Regions from separate parts of the Promicromonospora alba genome, predicted to be linked through region 1. Evidence: riboswitches for the same ligand, from Rfam matches in the RefSeq annotation. Region 1 holds a riboswitch; the other holds the start of a gene.
What was found. A riboswitch is a leader RNA that binds a small molecule or an ion and turns the genes downstream of it on or off. The one in region 1 is predicted to bind ZMP and ZTP.
Positions count from the first base shown of each region.

Region 2: it holds a riboswitch for ZMP and ZTP, as region 1 does, so the genes downstream of both, purH (bifunctional phosphoribosylaminoimidazolecarboxamide formyltransferase/IMP cyclohydrolase) here and glyA (serine hydroxymethyltransferase) in region 1, are expected to answer to the same signal.

Region 1 is NZ_JBHSFI010000006.1:405,716-410,117, reverse strand. Features, by position in the region: gene ACFO6V_RS21485 (NAD(P)/FAD-dependent oxidoreductase) at 1-410, opposite strand, end outside; gene ACFO6V_RS21480 (hypothetical protein) at 495-1,298, opposite strand; ZMP/ZTP riboswitch at 1,443-1,529, shown strand; gene glyA (serine hydroxymethyltransferase) at 1,625-2,905, shown strand; gene ACFO6V_RS21470 (bifunctional methylenetetrahydrofolate dehydrogenase/methenyltetrahydrofolate cyclohydrolase) at 2,986-3,870, shown strand; gene ACFO6V_RS21465 (VOC family protein) at 4,128-4,402, shown strand, end outside.
Region 2 is NZ_JBHSFI010000004.1:7,581-11,982, forward strand. Features, by position in the region: gene ACFO6V_RS10990 (NAD(P)/FAD-dependent oxidoreductase) at 1-376, shown strand, start outside; gene purH (bifunctional phosphoribosylaminoimidazolecarboxamide formyltransferase/IMP cyclohydrolase) at 492-2,132, opposite strand; ZMP/ZTP riboswitch at 2,165-2,251, opposite strand; gene ACFO6V_RS11000 (pyridoxamine 5'-phosphate oxidase family protein) at 2,266-2,691, opposite strand; gene ACFO6V_RS11005 (AraC family transcriptional regulator) at 2,773-3,708, shown strand; gene ACFO6V_RS11010 (TetR family transcriptional regulator) at 3,712-4,323, opposite strand; gene ACFO6V_RS11015 (SDR family NAD(P)-dependent oxidoreductase) at 4,384-4,402, shown strand, end outside.

The sequences.
Region 1 (4,402 bases):
GCCGCGAGGTTCTCGTGGCCGAGCCGGGTCAGGAGGGCGTGCTCGCCGGGTTCGTCACGGCGGTCCGGGGCGTCCGGCGGGCGGCCGCTGTCGCGGCCGTGCGTGAGGTTCGCGCCGCAGAACCCACCGTTGCGGCCCGACGCCGCCCACCCGACCGAGCGGGCCTCGACCAGCACGACGCGCGCCCCGGGGTGACGCTGCTTCGCGCGGAGCGCGGACCACAGGCCGGTGTACCCGCCACCGACCACGGCGATGTCGGCCCGGACCGGCGCCGACAGCGTCGGGTAGCTCGCGCGCTCACCCAGGTCCTCCAGCCAGAACACGGCGTGGTGCGTCCCGCCCAGTGCGTGGTCGACGACGGCGCGAGCCGGGACGTTGCGCTCGAAGACGGTCTGCTGCAGACGTGCCATACGGCGAATCTAGCCAATGTCCGGTGACTACCGGTTTCGCCGGGATGAGCGTCAGATGACGGCGCAGGTCAGGTGCAGCTCAGGTCAGGCGCCGAGGCAGATCGTCTCGTAGCTGCGCTGCGCGTCGAAACCGAGCCGGAGCTCGTCCTTGGTCCCCTCGGGGCACTCGGCGCCCCCGACCATCAGGCCGGTGACCGGAAGCGCGCCGTCGGACGAGCACGCCACCTCGGCGCCCTCGTCGTCCACGCAGTCGCCGGTCATGAGCTGCCCGCCACCCATCCCTGGATCACCCGGGTGGTCGTCGGACAGGTTGCGGGCACAGACCGCCTGGGTCTCCCCGCCGGCGTGGCCGTCCTTCTGGAAGACGACGTCCGTGCCCTCCGGGCAGTGCAGCTGGCCCACCGACACGGCGTCCTGGATGTCGAGGACCGTGACGGTCGCGCCCGGGTCGTCGCACGTCAGCGGACGGTAGCCGGCGGTCTCGCCCTCGGTGTTCTCCGCTGCCGGGTCGGGTCCGGCACACGAGTCGATCGCCCAGGCCGCGGTGGGCTCCTCGGTGGAGTCGGGGCCGAAGAAGTAGAAGCCGACAGCGCCGATGACGGCCGCGGCGACGAGGAACGCGACGACCGACCAGATCCAGTCCCGCCTGCCGCTCTTCCTGCGACGACCGCCGCTGCCACCGTCAGCGGTCCGCACGGGGCCCGTGCCCGGCCAGCCGGGCTCCGGCTCCTGACCCGGGGCGGGGCGCGTAGCGAACTGGCCCGACGGGGGCCGGCTCGCCGCGAACGGGCCGGACGGCGGCTGACCGCCGGTCCACGGGCTGTTCTGGCGGCGCTGGTCCGGCTGGTGTTCCGGAACTCCGGCGTCCGGTGACACGGGGTAGGGCATGGGCCGCACGATAGCCACGTCCGGCTGAATCGCGAAAGGGTCTCAGATACTTTCGTTGCAATACCGGGCTTTTCGCCACGTAGGGTCGAAGGCGGGATCACCGGGCGGTCGTCGAGCACGGGTTCGTACCCGCCGCTGCTACGATCTTCGGGTCGCGACTGGCGTCAGGTGGATCACCACCGGGGAGCGACGAGTCATGCCGACGAGGGGTCGTTCGCCTGGGCCCCGGGTCACCTCGTGAAGGTGTGCGCCCGGGCAGTCGTGTCGCGGCGCGTGTGCTTTCCACCGCCGTCCGACAATCCCCGTCCCGCATGAATCGAGGAGCTATGAGCGCATCGACTCCCGACCCGCTCTCCACCCCGCTCGCTGAGCTCGACCCCGAGATCGCCGCCGTCCTGGACGGAGAGCTGGCCCGCCAGCGCGACACTCTCGAGATGATCGCGTCCGAGAACTTCGTTCCGCGCGCGGTCCTGGAGGCCCAGGGTTCGGTCCTGACGAACAAGTACGCCGAGGGCTACCCGGGCCGCCGTTACTACGGCGGCTGCGAGCAGGTGGACATCGCGGAGAACCTCGCGATCGCCCGCGCCAAGGACCTGTTCGGCGCCGAGCACGCCAACGTCCAGCCCCACTCCGGCGCCCAGGCCAACGCGGCAGTGCTGCACGCCCTGATCAACGCCGGCGACAAGATCCTCGGCCTCGAGCTGGCCCACGGCGGCCACCTCACGCACGGCATGAAGATCAACTTCAGCGGCAAGCTGTACGACGTCGGCGCCTACGGCGTGGACCCGGAGTCCTACCGCATCGAGATGGACGAGGTCCGCAAGAAGGCCCTCGAGCACCGGCCGGACGTCATCATCGCCGGCTGGTCCGCCTACCCGCGGCACCTCGACTTCGCGGCGTTCCGTGAGATCGCCGACGAGGTGGGTGCCAAGCTGTGGGTAGACATGGCGCACTTCGCCGGGCTGGTCGCGGCGGACCTGCACCCGTCGCCCGTCCCGCACGCCGACGTCGTCTCCTCGACGGTGCACAAGACGATCGGCGGGCCGCGCTCCGGCTTCATCCTCTCCAAGGGTGAGTACGCCAAGAAGATCGACTCCGCGGTGTTCCCGGGCCAGCAGGGCGGCCCGCTCATGCACGTGATCGCCGCCAAGGCGGTCTCGTTCAAGGTCGCGGCGACCGAGTCGTTCAAGGACCGCCAGGAGCGCACGCTGCGGGGTGCCTCGATCATCGCCGAGCGCCTCTCCCAGCCCGACGTCGCGGCGGCCGGTGCCTCCGTGCTGACCGGCGGCACCGACGTGCACCTGGTGCTCGTCGACCTGCGCAACTCCCAGCTCGACGGTCAGCAGGCGGAGGACCTCCTGCACGACGCCGGGATCACCGTGAACCGCAACGCCGTCCCGTTCGACCCGCGGCCTCCGCGCGTCACCTCGGGCCTGCGGATCGGCACGCCGGCGCTCGCCACGCGCGGGTTCGGCGACGCCGAGTTCACGGAGGTCGCCGACATCATCGCGACGGCCCTCAAGCAGGGCGCGGCAACGGACGTAACCGCCCTCTCGGCGCGGGTCGCGAAGCTGACCGCCGAGTTCCCGCTCTACCCGGGTCTCTGACAATCCGCTGAGTGCTGGGTATTTGCCCGTCTGAACGGTTTCAGAGGGCAAATACCCAGCACTCACCGAGGGAGGTATGCATGAGCGCTCAGATCCTGGACGGGAAGAGTGTCGCCTCGGCCATCAAGGGCGAGCTGAAGGAGCGGGTCACCGCGCTGCGTGAGCGCGGCGTCGTGCCGGGTCTCGGCACGCTGCTGGTCGGCGACGACCCCGGCTCGCAGTGGTACGTCGCGGGCAAGCACCGCGACTGCGCCGAGGTCGGTATCGCGTCGATCCGGGAGGATCTCCCGGGCGACGCCACGCAGGAGGACATCGAGGCCGCGGTACGTCGGCTGAACGAGGACCCGGCCTGCACCGGGTACATCGTGCAGCTGCCGCTGCCGAAGGGCATCGACACCAACCGCGTGCTCGAGCTCGTCGACCCCGACAAGGACGCCGACGGCCTGCACCCCACCAACCTGGGGCGCCTGGTGCTGCGGGTCAACGAGGAGGTCACCTCCTCGTTGCCGTGCACCCCGCGCGGCATCATCGAGCTCGTCGAGCGGCACGGCATCAAGCTCGCGGGCAAGGAGATAGTGGTGCTGGGCCGCGGTGTCACTGTCGGTCGCCCGATCGGCCTGCTGCTCACGCGGCGCGCCGTGAACGCCACGGTCACCCTGACGCACACCGGCACGCAGGACCTCGCCGCGCTGGTCCGGCGGGCCGACGTCGTCGTGGCCGCCGCGGGCGTCAAGGGCATCGTCTCCGGCGACATGGTGAAGCCGGGCGCCGTGCTGATCGACGTCGGCGTCTCGCGCGAGACCGACCCGGAGACGGGCAAGTCTCGCGTGGTGGGCGACGTGTCGCCCGAGGCCGCGGAGATCGCGGGCTGGGTGTCGCCCAACCCGGGCGGCGTCGGCCCGATGACCCGCGCGATGCTCCTGTCCAACGTGGTGGACTCGGCGGAGCGGACGCTGGCCGGCTGAGCGTCGCGTTCGGCGAGGGCGCCGGGGGTGCCCGAGTGGGTGCCCCCGGCGTCTCCCGTTGCAGGCAACCGGGTGGTCGAGCGTAGGAGTGGTCGCTGTACGAGCCGGTCTTGGGCGACCGAGACTACGTCCGGCGAATGGAGCGACCAGCGCTACGTTCGGCCGTACCGGACACCCGGCCGATGAGTTTCCTCGAGCCGCCGGGTCGGAGTAGGTGACGGGGCCGACGACGGTCCCCACCGACTCAGGAGGACACGATGGTCACCGTTCGAGCGCATCTCTGGTTCGCGAACAACGACGCCGGCGAAGCGGCCGCGTTCTACGCCGAGCACATTCCCGGATCGTCGGTGGACAACGTCGTCAAGGCGCCCAAGGACGCGCCGGGCCCCGAGGAGGGCGCTGACTTCGTCGTGGAGTTCACGGTGGGCGGGCTGCCCGTGACCGGGCTGAACGCCGGTCCGCACGTCACGCTGAACGAGGCGTTCTCGTTCTACCTCTCCGTCGAGGGCCAGGAAGAGGTGGACCACTACTG
Region 2 (4,402 bases), on a different contig from region 1:
CGCCGAGCCGGAGCGGGTGCGCGCGCGGCTCGGGCTCGCGCCGATCCCGGCGCACGCGCCGTACGTCTTCTCGCAGCAGCTGGGGCACGACCTGGCGCTGTTCGGCGCGCCGTCCCCGTTCGACGAGGTGGTGCTGCGGGGCGACCCCGCGGCGTCGGGCGGCTGGGCCGCGCTCTACCTGGAGAACGCGCTGGACCGGCATCCCCGCCAGACCACGGACGGCCACCGGGTGGCGACCGTCCGGGCGGTGCTGCTGGTCGACTCACCCCGCGAGGTGGGGCAGGTGCGCAAGCTGATGAACCGCGGCGTCCCGCTGGAGCTGGACCTGGAGCGCGCCCTGGACCCGGCGACAAAACTGAAGGACACAGTCGTCTGAAGCGGGTTGCCGAAGTAGAGCGGGTGTCCGGACGCCCGCTCTACCTCGCGCGCCGAGCGACCGCGAAGTAGAGCACCTGTCCGGACAGGTGCTCTACTTCGGCGAACCGGGTGGGTCAGTGGGCGAAGTGGCGGGTGCCCGTGAGGTACATCGTCACGCCGGCCGCCTCGGCCGCCTTGATGACTTCCTCGTCGCGGATCGAGCCGCCCGGCTGCACGACGGCGGTGACCCCGGCGTCGAGCAGCACCTGCAGGCCGTCCGCGAACGGGAAGAACGCGTCGGACGCCGCGACGGCGCCCCGGGCGCGCTCGGCGCCGTCGGCCAGGGTGTTGGCGCGCTCGACCGAGAGGCGGCACGAGTCGACACGGTTCACCTGGCCCATGCCGATACCGACCGCCGCGCCGTCCTTGGCCAGGAGGATCGCGTTCGACTTGGCGGCCCGCACGGCCTTCCAGGCGAAGGCGAGGTCGGCGAGGACCTCGGGTGACGCGGCCTCGCCGGTCGCCAGCGTCCAGTTCTCCGGGGCGTCGCCGTCGGCCTGGAAGCGGTCGGTCGCCTGCATGAGCAGCCCGCCGGAGATGGGCCGGGTCTCGACGGCGCCGGACGGCGCCTCCGGGACGACCAGCAGGCGGATGTTCTTCTTGGCCTGCAGGATCTCCAGCGCCTCCGGCTCGAAGCCGGTCGCCACGACGACCTCGGTGAACACCGGGGCGATCTGTGCGGCGGCAGCCGCCGTGATCACGCCGTTGGCAGCGATCACGCCGCCGAACGCGCTGACCGGGTCGGTCGCGTGGGCCCTCGCGTGCGCCTCCGCGATGTCAGCGCCGACGGCGATGCCGCACGGGTTGGCGTGCTTGATGATCGCCACCGCCGGACCCTCGTGGTCCCAGGCGGCCCGCCATGCGGCGTCGGCGTCGACGTAGTTGTTGTAGCTCATGGCCTTGCCGTGCAGCTGCTCGGCCTGGGCCAGGCCCTTGACCCCGTCACCGCGCGTGTAGAGGGCGGCCCGCTGGTGCGGGTTCTCGCCGTAGCGGAGCACGTCGGACCGGTCCCAGGTGCCGCCGATCCAGGCGGGGAAGCCGGACTGCTGCGGCTCGCCGTCGACCGTCACCTCGTCGGTGGGCGACACGACGTTGCCCATCCACGAGGCCACGGCGACGTCGTACGTCGCCGTGTGCACGAACGCCTGGGCGGCGAGCGCCTTGCGCTGCGCGTACGTGAAGCCGCCGGCACGGACGGCGTCGACCACGGCGGAGTAGGCGTCGGGGTCCACGACGACCGCGACCGACGGGTGGTTCTTCGCCGCGGCGCGCACCATGGACGGCCCGCCGATGTCGATCTGCTCGACGACGGCGTCCGGCCCGGCGCCCGACGCGACGGTGGCCGCGAACGGGTAGAGGTTCACGACGACCAGCTCGAACGGCGCGATCTCGAGCTCGCCAAGCTGGTCGAGGTGGTCCTGCTTGCGGGTGTCGGCCAGGATGCCGGCGTGCACGCGCGGGTGGAGGGTCTTGACCCGGCCCTCGAGGCACTCGGGGAACCCGGTGAGCTGCTCGACCGGGGTGACGGGGATCCCGGCGTCGGCGATCCGCGACGCGGTGGAGCCGGTGGAGACCAGCTCGACCCCTGAGTCGTGCAGGGCGGTGGCGAGCTCGATCAGGCCGGTCTTGTCGTAGACGCTCAGCAGGGCGCGCCGGACGGGGCGCTGCGAGTCGTCGGTGAGCTGGACATCGGGTACGGACGGGGCGCCGGACATGGCGGTTCTCCTCGGAGTAGCTTCGCGGAAAACCCTGGCACCCAGGCGGGCGGCGCGCATCACGGGTCGCTCGGCCGCTCCCCGGTGGTGACCCACCCTCGCCAGTCACGGCCACCAGAAGTGTAGCCCGGCGTCAGTACACGTAGCGGTGGACGGTCTCCGGGTGGATGACGACGCGGGTCAGCTCAGTGGCGAGGATCCCGGCGAGGCCGGCGGCCCTGGCCGGGTCGCCGAGGTCCCAGTAGCGCGCCGCGAGCCGGGAGGCCAGGTCGGGCGCCCCGCCGGTCTCGACGGTCGTGGGTCCGGCGACCGAGATCCAGCGCTCACGCTCCCCCACCGGTGCGGCGACGACCAGAGAGGCGCGCGGGTCGCGGGCGAGACGCCGCATCTTCAGGGAGCCGGGCTCGGTGAAGAACTGGACGGCGCCCTCGGCCGTTGCCTCGAACCAGATGGGCCGGGGCTGGGGCGGCTGCGTCCCGCCAGCGACGGACAGGAACCCGTGCAGGGGGCGGGCGAGAAACTCGAGGTCCTCGGTGGTCAGGCTGGCGCTGTTGGTCATGACAGCGATTCAACGCCGCCGAGCCGGACGGATCCATGGGCGATCAGCCGGATTGCCTTTGTGATCGTCTAGCCTCGGTGGATGGACTCGTTCGGTGACCTCTTCCGCGGGATGCGCGCCCAGGGCTCGCTGTTCGGCAGCTCGACCCTGTCGCCGCCCTGGGCGCTGGACTTCGTCGACGGCGCGCCGCTGACGCTGTGCGCGGTCATCAGCGGAGCCGGCTGGATAGTCACCGAGGGCCAGCCGCCGGTGCAGCTGCACGCCGGCGAGACGGCGGTCGTGCGCGGCCCCGCGCCGTTCCTGTTCGTCGACGAGGTCGGCACGACCGCGGAGCCGGTGGCGTGCGGCGAGCACTGCGCGGTGCCCGAACAGGGCGGGACCAGGTACCGGCGCGGCTGGAGCGACTGCGGCGAGGGCGCGACGACGCTCGTCGTCGGCGCCTACCCCGTGCGCGGGGAGATCAGCCGGCGGCTGCTGGACGCGCTGCCCGTGGTGCTGCGGGTCGGGGCGGGCGGCGCGAGCGACGCCGTGCTGGACCATCTCGCCGCCGAGGTCGCCGCCGACACCCCGGGGCAGCAGGTGGTCCTGGACCGGCTGCTGGACTGGTTGCTGGTCTGCGCGGTACGCGACTACTTCGACCGGCCCGGCGGTGAGCCCCCGGCCTGGTACGCCGCCCAGCGGGACCCCGTGGTCGGCGACGCCCTGCGCCTCCTGCACGCCGAGCCGGCGGCGCCCTGGTCGGTCGCCACGCTGGCCACCCGGACGGGGGTGTCGCGGTCCACCCTGGCCAAGCGGTTCGCCGACCTGGTGGGTGAGCCGCCGCTGACCTATCTCACCGGCTGGCGCATGACGCTCGCCGCCGACCTGCTGACCGAACGCGAGAGCGCGACGGTCGCGGAGGTCGCCCGCGTCGTCGGCTATTCCGACCCGTTCGCCTTCAGCGTGGCGTTCAAGCGGGTCCGCGGCATGAGCCCGAGCGCGTTCCGGCGCACGGGCGCGCCGGCCCGGAGCGCATAGCGCTCAGGCCGGGATCCGCACCTCGAACCGCAGCAGCTCCCAGGCCCGCGCCGCTCTGGGGACCCGCTCGGCCGCGCCGACCCCGGACAGCCCGCCGGCCACCATCGAGACGGCGAGCAGCAGATCGTCCGACGTCGTCCCGGGCGGGACGTCGCCGGCAGCCGTCGCGTCCTCGAGCCGGGTCCCCAGCGCGACGGCGACCCGGTCACCCAGGCCGGCCAGCCGCCCGTCAGGCGCGCCTGACCGGACCAGGTCCACGAACCCGACCGACTCGACGGCATGCCGCGTGACCAGCCCGAGCAGGTCGGGCAGACCGACGCCGGGGGCCGACGCGAGCTCCTCCACGGCGGCGACCTGCTCCTCGAAGACGGCGACCACGAGGTCGATCCGCTCGGGGAAGTGCCGGTAGAGGCTGCCCTGCCCGACGCCCGCGCGCTTGGCGACCGCACTCAGCGGCGCGCCCGTCCCGGCGGACCCGAAGACCTCACGAGCCGCCGCCAGCAGCGCGGCGCGATTACCTGCCGCGGCGCGCGGCCCCAGGTTGGGCACTCCCCCGCGGCGCGCGGGTGCGTGCGGGACGTCGCCGCGCCGAGGGTCACGAAGTACACCGGTCATGGCGCTATCCTAGATACCGGACAACACTGTCCGGTATCGTCCCCGTCCCAGGAGCGCACCATGGCACTGACCGTTCACT